One region of the Janthinobacterium sp. genome, then DNA from elsewhere that is predicted to be linked to it. Evidence: predicted binding sites of a transcription regulator. Region 1 holds the regulator's gene; each other region holds the start of a gene.
What was found. Region 1 encodes FNR, which switches genes on or off when oxygen is low (the NO sensors DNR and NnrR bind a similar motif). Its sites were predicted from a motif close to TTGATNNNNATCAA; they were not measured.
Positions count from the first base shown of each region.

Region 2: a site for FNR is predicted at 1,934-1,947, ahead of RTQ46_RS15515 (universal stress protein). Genes of this name have one in related genera too.
Region 3: a site for FNR is predicted at 1,841-1,854, ahead of RTQ46_RS18855 (ribonucleoside triphosphate reductase). Genes of this name have one in related genera too.

Region 1 covers NZ_DAMAGB010000009.1:59,636-63,789, reverse strand. The annotation lists gene ccoG (cytochrome c oxidase accessory protein CcoG) at 1-702, shown strand, start outside; gene RTQ46_RS08680 (FixH family protein) at 867-1,391, shown strand; gene fnr (fumarate/nitrate reduction transcriptional regulator Fnr) at 1,392-2,150, opposite strand; gene RTQ46_RS08670 (response regulator) at 2,353-4,154, shown strand, end outside.
Region 2 covers NZ_DAMAGB010000026.1:71,179-75,332, forward strand. The annotation lists gene apaG (Co2+/Mg2+ efflux protein ApaG) at 1-27, shown strand, start outside; gene RTQ46_RS15505 (hypothetical protein) at 43-189, opposite strand; gene RTQ46_RS15510 (murein transglycosylase A) at 200-1,429, shown strand; gene RTQ46_RS15515 (universal stress protein) at 1,445-1,882, opposite strand; gene RTQ46_RS15520 (MFS transporter) at 2,016-3,353, opposite strand; gene RTQ46_RS15525 (enoyl-CoA hydratase) at 3,397-4,154, shown strand, end outside.
Region 3 covers NZ_DAMAGB010000036.1:65,403-69,556, forward strand. The annotation lists gene RTQ46_RS18840 (U32 family peptidase) at 1-45, opposite strand, end outside; gene RTQ46_RS18845 (peptidase U32 family protein) at 106-1,143, opposite strand; gene RTQ46_RS18850 (hypothetical protein) at 1,306-1,722, shown strand; gene RTQ46_RS18855 (ribonucleoside triphosphate reductase) at 1,950-3,710, shown strand; gene nrdD (anaerobic ribonucleoside-triphosphate reductase) at 3,707-3,904, shown strand; gene RTQ46_RS18865 (anaerobic ribonucleoside-triphosphate reductase activating protein) at 3,911-4,154, shown strand, end outside.

The DNA.
Region 1 (4,154 bases):
GATGAAAAACGCGGCGAGCCGCGCGGTGCGCTGAACAAGAAGGCGGCCAAGGAAGGGACGGAAAAAACCCTGGGCGACTGCATCGACTGCACCCTGTGCGTGCAGGTCTGTCCGACCGGCATCGACATCCGCAACGGCCTGCAGTATGAATGCATCGGCTGCGCCGCCTGCGTCGACGCCTGCAACAGCGTGATGGACAAGGTCGAGCGTCCACGCGGCCTGATCCGCTACAGCACCGACCATGCGATGGAGAACAACTTCAGCGCGAAGCAGATCCGCCAGCGGGCCATGCGTCCGCGCGTGCTGATCTATACCTCGATCCTGGCGCTGATCGTGATTGCCGTCTGTACTTCGCTGTTCCTGCGCACGCCGCTGAAGATGGACGTGATCCGCGACCGCGGTTCGATGGGCCGCGAAGTGGAAGACGGCATGATCGAAAACGTCTACCGTCTGCAGATCATGAACACCTCGGAACAGCGCCAGCACTTCAAGATTGCGGTCTCTGGCCTGCCCGGCTTGACCTTGCTGACGCGCGACGAAGTGACCTTGCAGCCCACCGAAACGCTGGGCTGGCCGGTGCGCCTGCGCGTGCCGCACGGCGTGGGCGAGAAGGGCTCGAACAAGATCCAGATCGAGCTGCAGTCGCTCGACGAGCCGTCCCTGCATGTGCGCGAAAGCGCGGTATTCATTGTGCCGAGGTGATGTCGATGTTCGGGGTCGGACCCTGTGGGTCCGACCCTGGCATTGCGCCGTTGGGGTACAAAAAAATTGTGCGTCAAATTAACGTTAGTTTTAACCCGGAAGCAAGAGCTGGGGTCAGACGGGGACGCCGAGTCCCACAGGGTCTGACCTTCAAGGAGATCCAAATGTCCAAAACCGCCAAACTGCAACCTCCCGCCGATCCCTGGTACAAGCACCGCTGGCCGTGGCTGCTGATGATCGGCCCCGGCCTGTCTGTCGTGGTCGGCAGCTTCATGGGCTATATCGCCTTCACGCAACCCGATGCGCTGGTAGTGGGCGACTACTACAAGCAGGGCAAGGCGATCAACCAGGACCTGCGCCGCGATACGGTCGCCAGCGACCTGGCGATGGATACCAGCCTGGCCTACGACGTGGCGCAATCGCGCCTGACCGGCGCCGTGCACAGCTTCGGCAAGCCCTACCTGCAGCCGTTGCAGCTGCACCTGGCGCATGCCACCCTGCCTGAAAAAGACATCCGCCTGATGGTGCAGCCCGATGCCGACGGCAATTTTTCCGTCTCGCTGCCGATGCTCGAACGCAGCCGCTGGCAGGTGCTGGTGGAAGACAACAAACGGGTCTGGCGCCTGTCGGGCATCTGGACCTGGCCGGCCCAGCGCAGCATTGCCTTGCGCGCCGACAGCGAGCTCTGATTATTTGCAGACGTCGGTGCCGGCCGTAATCGCTTTCAGCTTGGCCGGCTGCAGGATCTCGATCTCGCGGTTCGACACGCGCAGCCAGCCTTCCTTCTTGAATTTCGACAGCAGGCGGCTGACGCTTTCGATGGTCAGGCCCAGATAGTTGCCGATTTCCTCGCGCGACATGCGCAGCTGGAAGTTGCTGCCCGAATAGCCACGCGCTTCGTAACGCGACGCCAGGTTGACGATAAAGGCGGCGAAGCGCTGCGTGGCCTGCATATTACCGAGCAACAGCATCACGCTTTGCTCGCGCGTGATTTCCTGGCTCATCATGCGGTGGAAATGGCGCAGCAGGGTCGGCATATTGCCCAGCAATTGCTCCAGGCTGGAAAACGGGATCTCGCACACTTCGCTGTCTTCCAGCGCCACCGCATTGCAATGATGGCGGTCGGCGCTGATGGCGTCCATGCCCAGCAGTTCGCCGGCCATCTGGAAACCCGTCACCTGTTCTTCGCCGCCCGGATTGATCTGGTAGGTCTTGAAGTGGCCGAGACGGATCGCATACAGGTTCTGGAACGAATCGCCGATGCGGAACAGCGAGGCGCCGCGCGCCACCTTGCGGCGCCGTCCGATGATCTGGTCGAGGCGATCCATGTCGCCCACATCGAGTCCCATCGGCAAACACAACTGGTGCATGCTGCAGGTGGCGCAGCGCGCACGCAACGCTTCCACGTTCACGGTGGGCAGGGTTGGGGTCAATAGCGCTTGTATCATGGTGAGTACCTTTAAGAAAATACAACAACAAGTTTACTGTATCCGCCGGGCCCGTGTGCCAATTTCGGCGAAATGCGGCCAATGAATGACTTTCTTCATGTATTTCCATTGCATCAGCACCACAAGCCCGCGCTTGCCAAGTTGACCTATTGATAGGAGAATTCCTCAGAGCATCTATGCCGCTTGCCATGCAAAGGAAATTATGAAGCCACTCGGCATCAAAGCAAAAGTCGCGCTGGCGACCAGCCTGACCTCGGTCGCCATGATCGCCCTGGTGACCCTGGTACAAGTGCAGCGCATGCGCGACGACTTCACCAAAGTATTGTTAAGCCAGCAAACGGCCATGATCGACCGCACGGCCGAAGAACTCGACGACAAGCTCGGCATGCTGCTCGACGTGATCACCGAAACGGCGCGCCGCCAGCCGGCCGCGCTGATGGAGCAACCGGCGCAACTGCGCGACTACTACACCCAGCGCGCCATGCTGGCCCTGTTCGACGACGTGCTGGTGCTAGATGCACACGGCAAGGTGGTCAGCGACGTGCCCGAAGTGCCGGGGCGCAGCGGCATCGAGGTGGCCGACCGCGAGTATTTCCAGACCGTCATGCGCACGCGCCAGCCGATGATCACCGAGCCGCTGCTGGGCAAGACCAGCGGCCTGCCGATCGTGCAGATGGTGGCGCCCGTGCTGGGCAAGGACGGCGAGGTGGCCGGCATCATCATCGGCGTGCTGCGCCTGTACAAGGATAACCTGCTGGGCGACCTGCGCCATGCCAAGGTGGGCAAGAACGGATATTACTTCATCCTGACCCAGGGCAAGGTGCCGCTGTATGTGCTGCACCCGGACCCGGCCAAGCTGCTGCAGCCGCGCGCGCCCAACGCCAATCCCACCACCAGCGCGCTGATCGCCCGCGGTGGCGAAGGCAGCATGGTCAGCAGCAACAGCCGCGGCGTGAAGGCCGTCAACAGTTTCAAGCGCCTGAAATCGGTCAACTGGCTGCTGGCAGCCTCCTTGCCCATCGACGATGCGTTCGAGCCGTTCGACGGCGTGCTGTACCGCCTGGTGCTGTGGAGCGCCTGCGCCTCGCTGCTGGCGGCGCTGGTGCTGGGCTGGGTGACGGTGCGCCTGCTGTCGCCGCTGGTGCGCCTGCGCAACACCCTGCTGGCGCTGCGCAACAACGGCCAGCGCTTCACGCCGCTGCCGGTAGAGCAGCGCGACGAGATCGGCGAACTGACGGCGGCCTTCAACAGCCTGATGAGCGAGCGCGACCGCCTGCAGCACGAAGTCGAGGCGCGTGCGGCCGAGCTGGAACAGGAACGCGACCGCGCCGAAGCGGCCAACCGCGCGAAAAGCGATTTCGTCGCCAACATGAGCCATGAAATCCGCACGCCGCTGAACGCCGTGCTGGGCATGGTGTATTTGCTCGGCAATACCAAGCTCGATACGGAACAGCGCAAATACCTGACCATGGTGCGCGTGGCCGGCCAATCGCTGCTGGGCATCCTCAACGACGTGCTCGACTTTTCCAAGATCGAGGCGCGCCGCATGGACCTGTCGCCGGTCGAATTCGACCTCGACGAAGTGATGAACACGCTGGCCACCACCATGACCATGAACGCCGGCGAAAAGGAGCTGGAGCTGGCCATCGCGGTCGATGCGGACGTGCCGCGCCGCCTCGTCGGCGACGCCCAGCGGCTGCAGCAGATCCTGGTCAACCTGGCCGGCAACGCCATCAAATTTACCGCCAGCGGCGAAGTGGTGGTGGCGGTCGGCCTGGCCCAGCAAACCGCCGACCAGGCCTGGCTGCGCTTCGAAGTGCGCGACACCGGCATCGGCATGACGCCGCAGCAGCAGGAACAATTGTTTACCGCCTTTTCGCAGGGCGATCAAAGCATCACGCGCCGTTTCGGCGGTACCGGCCTGGGCCTGGCAATCAGCAAGCACCTGATCCACATGATGGGTGGCGATATCGCTGTCGCCAGCAGCGAAGGCAAGGGCAGCCG
Region 2 (4,154 bases), on a different contig from region 1:
TTGTCGCTGCCGCGCACGCTGCACTAAACTACGCGCATTTCCCTATTTCAGTTTTTCGGTGGCGTCCTTCTCGGCCGCCACCTGTTTCTGCGCCGGCGGCGTGGGCTTCTTGCCCGAATACATGGTCCACCAGACGATGAACGCCAGCAGGAAAAACGCCACCATTGCTTCCATTACCAAGATCCACATACGCTCTCCTATGTCTTTACGCTTCAGTCTACTCGTTTCATGCGGCGCCGTCGCGCTGGCCTTGTCGGCCTGTACCACCACGCCCAGTGTCCCCCTGACGCCGGCCAAACCGCCCGCCATCACGCCATCGGTCGTCAATCCCGTGCCCGCCAAGCCGGCGGCGCCCGAGGCCAAGGATGCCAAAGATGTGCAGGCACCTGTTTTCACGCCGGTCAGTTTCGCCGCCCTGCCGGGCTGGGGCCGCGACGACATGCGCGCCGCCTGGCCTGCCTTCATGGCCTCGTGCGGCGTGCTGGTCAAGCGGCCCGACTGGAAAGAGTCGTGCACGATTGCGCGCCAGGTCAATGCCGACAGCGACAAGGCGATCCGCCAGTTCTTCGAAGCGTTTTTCGTGCCGAACCAGATAGTCGCCGCCGATGGCACCAATTCCGGCCTGGTCACCGGCTACTACGAGCCGCTGCTGCACGGCGCGCGCAAGCGTGGCGGCCCATACCAGACGCCGCTGTACAAGGTGCCGGACGACCTGGTGACGGTGGACCTTGCCAGCGTGTATCCGGAACTGAAAAACATGCGCCTGCGCGGCAAGCTGGTGGGCAAGAAGGTGGTGCCGTATGCCACCCGCGCCGATATCGAGCGCGCCACGTCAGTGACGGGCAAGGAGCTGATGTGGGTCGACGACGAAGTGGAAGCATTTTTCCTGCAAGTGCAGGGCAGCGGCCGCGTGCAGCTGACCGACACCCAGGAAACCGTGCGGGTGGCCTATGCGGACCAGAACGGTCATCCGTACCAGTCGATCGGCCGCTACCTGGTCGACAAGGGTGAGCTGACCATGAGCCAGGCGTCGGCGCAGGGCATCAAGGCCTGGATCGCCGGCCACCCGACGCGCAAGGACGAGCTGTTCAACGCCAACCCCAGCTATGTATTCTTCAAGGAAGAGCGCCTGCCGGACCCGAAAGTAGGGCCGAAAGGCGCGCTGGGCGTGCCGCTGACACCGCAGCGCTCGGTCGCCATCGACTCGCGCTATGTGCCGCTGGGCGTGCCCGTGTTCCTGTCGACCACGCAGGCGAACAGCGATATCCCGATGCAGCGCCTGGTGATGGCGCAAGATACGGGCGGCGCCATCCGCGGGCCGATCCGCGTCGATTATTTCTTTGGCTTTGGCGCGGAAGCGGCCGAGAACGCAGGCCGCATGAAGCAGAGCGGCATGGTGTGGCTGCTGCTGCCGAAGCAGCCGCAGTAATGTTGACGGTCGTGCTTAACGCAGGACCATGACGGGCAGGTGGGTATGCGCCAGCACTTTTTGTGTTTCGCTGCCCACGAACAGTTTGTTCAGACCCTTGCGGCCATGCGAGGCCATCAGGATGATGTCGCACTGATACGCTTGCGCCGTATTGACGATTTCTTCGTGCGGGCTCGGCGACACGGCGACCACGCCTTCGAAGGCGACGCCGGCGGCGCGCGCGGCCTCGCCGATTTTCTCGATCGCGCGCTGCGCCGATTCATTCATCTGCTGTTCGTACAGGCTGGCGTCGAGCACGATGCCGCCATCGGCCATCGGTGAAAACGGAAACGGCTGTACCACGCTGACGGCCACCAGCTTGGCCTGGTTCAGCTGGGCAAAGGCGATGGCGGTATTGGCGGCCTGGTCTGACAAAGGCGAGCCGTCGGTAGGGAAAAGTATCGTCTTGAACATAATGTGCTCCTTGGAAATGGTTGAGCTTATGGATATACCTGGGGTAAATCCTTGATGTAAATCAAATCCATCTGGCTTCGTCTGCAATAATGTCTGCAAAGCAATTTCGTCCAGTGTATGCCTGTTCTCCGCTTCAGGTGCGCACGCCACGCAGCGGCGTGCCCCACACCATGGCGATCGTCAGCGCGATGCTGCCGCCCGCGATGCAGGCCAGGCCCGTGCGCACGCCAAAGTGTTCCGCCACCCAGCCGGCCGCCAGCGCGCCCAGCGGCGCGGTCGCCACCGTCAGGAAGCGCATGGTCGAGGTCATGCGTCCCAGCATGGCGTCGGGCGTGACCTTCTGCCGCAAGCCCAGGTAGGGAATAAAGAACAGCATCACGCCGCAATCGAAAAAAAACATCAGCACCGCATACGCGGCGGCACTGGCCGTGGCGCTGCCGAACAGATGGGCAGGAATGGCTGGCGTCAGCGCGAAGCATAGCGAGGTCGAAGCCAGGCCGATCAGGATCACGCGCCCGGCGCCATAGCGGCGCGTCAACGGTTTCACCACTATCGCGCTGACCAGCACGCCGGCGCCGCCGAGCATCTGCGCCATGCCCAGCACGCCAGGACTCATGCCCAAATCATGCGTGGCGAACAATACCGTCAGCGCCATGCTGGCGTAAAACAGGAAATGCCAGACGCCGGCGCCCCAGGCCAGCGCGCGCAGCAGCGGCTCGCGCCAGACAAACAGCAGGCCGTCGGCGATATCGCGCAAGGGATGGTTGTGCGATGGCGCGGGACGTGGATCGCGCACGCTCATGGCGCGCAGATTGAATACCGAAATCACATAGCCGCAGGCCGTGCACAGGATTGCGACCGGCGCCGACAACGTCTGCACCAGCACGCCAGCCATGCCCGGCCCGATCAGGCGCGAGGCCGATTCCGTGGCGGCAAATTTCGATTGTGCATCGATCAGCCCGTCGCGTCCGACCAGGAAGGTCAGGAATACCTGCTCGGCGCCGCCGCCGACCACGAAGCCGGTGCCGATAATAAAACCGACTATATACAGCCACGGCATCGACAGCACGCCGCACCAGTACGCCACCGCCACGCTGGCCAGCGCCAGGCCCGACATGCTTTCGCTGAACAGCATGATCGGATGCTTGCTGCGCCGGTCCAGCAGCACGCCGACCGGCAGGCCGAACAGGGCAAACGGCAGCGCCTGCAATGCCACCAGGATGCCCATCTGTTCCGGCGTCGCATGCAGCAGCAACACCGCGCACAGCGGCAGGGCCAGCGAGGTGATCTGGGCACCGAAGCAATTGAGGCCATTGCTGAACCACAGGCGGCGGAAATTGACGGTGGCGGCGGAACCGTCACCGCGCAGGCGCTTGATAGCAGACTGGAAAAAAGAAGAGAAAATACGGCACACGTCGAGGTGGGTAGCAGGTTGATAATAATAACAGTGGGGCCGTGGTAGCGCAGTCATTAGCCGCTACAATCGTTGTCACCGTTTATCGAGAGGAGACAATATGCAATACGAAGACCTGATCATCGAAATCCAGGATAAAGTCGCGCTGATACGCCTGAACCGTCCCAAGGCCCTGAATGCCCTGAACGAACGCATGATGAACGAGCTGGGCGACGCGCTGCTCAAGTTCGATGCCGACGACAACATCGGCTGCATCGTGCTGACCGGCAGCGAAAAAGCGTTTGCCGCCGGCGCCGACATTGCAGCCATGGCCGACTACACCTATCCCGATACCTTTACGCAAGGCTATATCAGCCGCAACTGGGAGCATATCCTGCGTGTGCGTAAACCAGTGGTCGGCGCGGTGGCCGGCTATGCACTGGGTGGCGGCTGCGAGCTGGCCATGATGTGCGATTTCCTGATCGCCGCCGACAGCGCCAAATTCGGACAGCCGGAAATCAAGGTTGGCGTCACGCCAGGCGCGGGCGGCACCCAGCGCCTGCCGCGCGCGATCGGCAAGGCCAAGGCCATGGATCTGCTGCTGACGGCGCGCACCATCGATGCACAGGAAGCCGAGCGCATCGGCCTGGTGTCACGTGTGGTACCGGCCGACAAGTTGCTGGAAGAAACCCTGGCGGCCGCCAAAACCATTGCCGCCATGCCGACCTCGGTAGCCATGATGATCAAGGATTGCGTCAACCGCGCGTTTGAAACCACCCTGACCGATGGCGTCGCTTACGAGCGCCGTCTGTTCCAGGCTGCGTTCGGCACGCCGGCCCAGAAAGAGGGCATGCACGCATTTTTGGAAAAGCGCTTGCC
Region 3 (4,154 bases), on a different contig from region 1:
GCGCGGCCAGTAGTAGAGCAAAGGCCCGAGTGACAGTTTCAACATATCCGTTCCATTCTTTTCCAGTTAAAAAACCGTAGCGAGCGGCTCGCGCAGCAGGTTTTCCTATTTCCATGATCTGTGATAAGCGCCCAGGGTGTGCTGCTGGCCCTCGGCCAGCTTGTCCATCGCCGCCATCCAGCCCGGCTTGACCGCATAGCGCTGCTGGCCATCCCGGCAGGCGTCGATGGCGTCACGCCAGACGCGCGTCACCTGGGCCACATAAGCGGGACTGCGCTGGCGTCCTTCGATTTTCACCGCCTTGACGCCCATGACGATCAGCTGCGGCAGCAGCGCCAGCGTGTTCAGGCTGGCCGGCTCCTCGATCGCGTAATACTGCTCGCCCGCGACATCGAAACGGCCCTTGCACAGGGTCGGGTAGCTGGCGTTTTCACCGGCTGCGTAACGGTCGATCAGCACGCCGTTCAGCCGCGATTCCAGGCCCGTTGGCGTTTCCACCCAGCGCACCGCCTTGGCCGGCGAACACACGCCATGCGTATTGGGCGCTTCGCCCGTTGCATACGACGACAGCGCGCAGCGGCCCTCGACCATCACGCACAGGCTGCCGAAACCGAATACTTCGATCTCGACCGGTGTCTTTGCGATCAATTGCTCCACCTGCGCCATCGACAGCACGCGCGGCAGCACGGCGCGCGAGACGCCGAAGTGGTCGTGATAAAAATTGATCGCTTCGTAGTTGGTGGCCGAACCCTGCACAGACAGGTGCAGCCGCAGCTGCGGATGATGCTGGCGCGCATACGCCATCAGGCCCGGATCGGCGACGATAATGGCGTCCAGGCCCGCATCGGCCGCGCGGTCGATGGCGCTGCGCCAGACCGTCCAGTTGTGCGGCTGCGGGTAGGTATTGAGCGCCAGCAGCACCTTGCGGCCATGCTGGCGGGCGTAGCGCACGCCTTCGGCGATCGCCTTTTCGTCGAAATTGAGGCCGGCGAAATTGCGCGCATTGGTGGCGTCGCGAAAGCCGAGGTAGACGGTGTCGGCGCCGTTGTCGACGGCCGCTTTCAGGGCCGGCAGGCTGCCGGCCGGACAGACCAGTTCCAGCGGTCCGGCCACGCGGTGGACGGTGGGGTTTTCAAGCTTCATGGTGGATGGCTTTCTGTATCGGCTCAGGGTCGAGACTATAGCCCCGCGCCATGTGCGCAGTCCTTGACGCAGGTGAAGGAATGCATGCATCGGCACCCCTCCTTGCGCTGTAGAATGCGCCACTGCCATCGTGCCTATTACTGATTATTCGGAACCACTGCCATGACCCGCAAGCCCCTGCTGATACTCCTGCTGATCCTGTTCCTCACCGCGTTGCAGGTGCAGTGGGCCTCGCCCGTCGAAGGCTATGACGCGCAAAGCACGCACATGTTTTCGCCTGAAATACTGGGCATCTATCCGGGCGTGGTGCTGCTGTTTTTGCTGGCCGTGTTTGCGCGCCGCCAGATGCCGCTGCTGCGCCGCAGCGCCATCTGCACGGCGCTGCTGGCCGTGTACTGGCTGCTGGCCAACTACATCACGTTCGACCTGCGCGTGGCCAGCTGGAGCACCTTTTCGCCGGCGGAAATCTGGATCCATGTGCTGCCCGCTTCCGTCATCAGCATCGCTACCTGCGGCGGGGCGTTTTTTGTCACCACGTATATGATACTGAGGGAGACGCGGTGGGACAGGAAGCGTTGAAAACGTTTACCCCTGAAGCAAATTCCGGGGTCGGACCCTCAGGGACTCGGCGTCCCCGTCCGACCCCAGCCTTTTCGCCGTTGGGGTAAAACGCAAATGCCTGCCACCACACTCGAATTTCACCTCGATCAAGTATCCCGCAAACGCCTGCACGCGCCCTTTGACGGCACTACATTTAGTCGATAACCTTCAATAAAACACCGCATGTTGTGGTTATTGGAGGTTTCATGTCAGCTAGCGCACTACCCGTCACGCCGTCGAAAAAACACAGCCAGATCGATGTCGCCTCGTCCATCAACGAATACCTGGAGCGGCGCGACTGGCGCGTCAATGCCAACGCCAACCAGGGCTATTCGCTGGGCGGCCTGATACTCAATGTATCCGGCAAGGTGATCGCCAATTACTGGCTCGACCAGGTGTACCCGCCCGAAGTGGGCGCAGCGCACCGCGAGGCGGCGCTGCATATCCATGACCTCGACATGCTGGCCGGTTACTGCGCCGGCTGGTCGCTGCGCACCCTGCTGCACGAAGGCCTGAACGGCGTGCCGGGCAAGGTCGAATCAAGCCCGCCCAAGCACATGTCGTCGGCCATCGGCCAGATCGTCAACTTCCTCGGCACCCTGCAGAACGAATGGGCCGGCGCGCAGGCCTTCAGTTCCTTCGACACCTATATGGCGCCCTTTGTCCGCAAGGACAAGCTGGCCTATGCGGACGTGCTGCAATCCATGCAGGAGCTGATCTACAACCTCAATGTGCCCTCGCGCTGGGGCACGCAGACGCCGTTTACCAACCTGACCTTCGACTGGGTTTGCCCGGAAGACCTGCGCGGGCAGATTCCCGTGATCGCCGGCGTGGAAATGGACTTTAGCTACGGCGAGCTGCAGCTTGAAATGGACATGATCAACCGCGCGTATATCGAGATCATGATGGCGGGCGACGCCAAGGGGCGCGTGTTCACGTTTCCGATCCCGACCTACAATATCACCGAGGACTTCGACTGGCACAGCGAGAATGCCGGGCGCCTGTTCGAGATGACGGCGCGCTACGGCCTGCCCTACTTCCAGAACTTCATCAATTCGGAACTGAAACCGAACATGATCCGCTCGATGTGCTGCCGGCTGCAGCTGGACCTGCGCGAACTGCTCAAGCGCGGCAATGGCCTGTTCGGTTCGGCCGAGCAGACCGGTTCCCTGGGCGTGGTCACCATCAACTGCGCGCGCCTGGGCTATTTGTGGCGCGGCGATGAGGTGGCCTTGCTGGCGGACCTGGACCGGCTGCTTGAACTGGGCAAGACCAGCCTGGAAATCAAGCGCGCCACCATCGAACAGCTGATGCAGGACGGCCTGTTCCCGTACACCAAACGCTATCTCGGCACCCTGCGCAACCATTTCTCCACGCTGGGCGTCAATGGCATCAACGAGATGATCCGCAATTTCAGCGGCAATGCATACGACATCACCAGCAAGGAGGGCCATGCGCTGGCGATCCGCCTGCTCGACCATGTGCGCGCGCGCATGATCGAATTCCAGGCACAGACGGGCCATATGTACAACCTGGAAGCAACGCCGGCCGAAGGCACGACCTACCGCTTTGCGCGCGAAGACCGCAAGCGCTATCCGGCCATCCTGCAGGCGGGCACCGTGGACAACCCCTACTACACGAATTCGTCGCAGTTGCCGGTCGGCCATACCGACGATCCGTTCGAAGCGCTCGAATTGCAGGATGACCTGCAGCGCAAATACACGGGCGGCACCGTGCTGCACCTGTACATGACGGAGGCGCTGTCGGATGCCAATGCCTGCCGCGAACTGGTGAAGCGGGCGCTGTCGCGCTTTTCGCTGCCGTATATCACCGTCACCCCCACCTTTTCGATCTGCCCGCGCCACGGCTACCTGGCCGGCAAGCATGAATTTTGTCCCACCTGCGACGCGGAACTGATCGCCCGCAAGCAGGCCAACCTTACCGCCATACTGGAGGAAACACCATGAACGCACGACCAGATCTGACACCAGCAATTGAACTCGACGACAGCGAACGCCAGCGCTGCGAAATCTGGACCCGCGTGATGGGCTATCACCGCCCCGTCGCCTCGTTCAATATCGGCAAGCAGGGCGAGTTCCACGAGCGCCGGTATTTCAGTGAAGCGTGCGCGTCGGTCTCCGGGCCGTTGACCTGCCGTTGATGCGCGATGGCCGCTGAACTCAAAGTGGGCGGCGTCACGCCGTTCTCCGCCACCGACTATCCGGGCAAGCTGGCCGCCGTGGTGTTCGTGCAGGGCTGCCCGTGGCGCTGCGGCTACTGCCACAATCCGCACCTGCAGCCGCGCTCCAGCGATGTCCTGGTGCCGTGGGCCGACGTGCTGGCCCTCTTGCGCCGGCGCGTCGGGCTGGTCGACGCCGTCGTCTTCAGCGGCGGCGAAGCGTGCATGGACC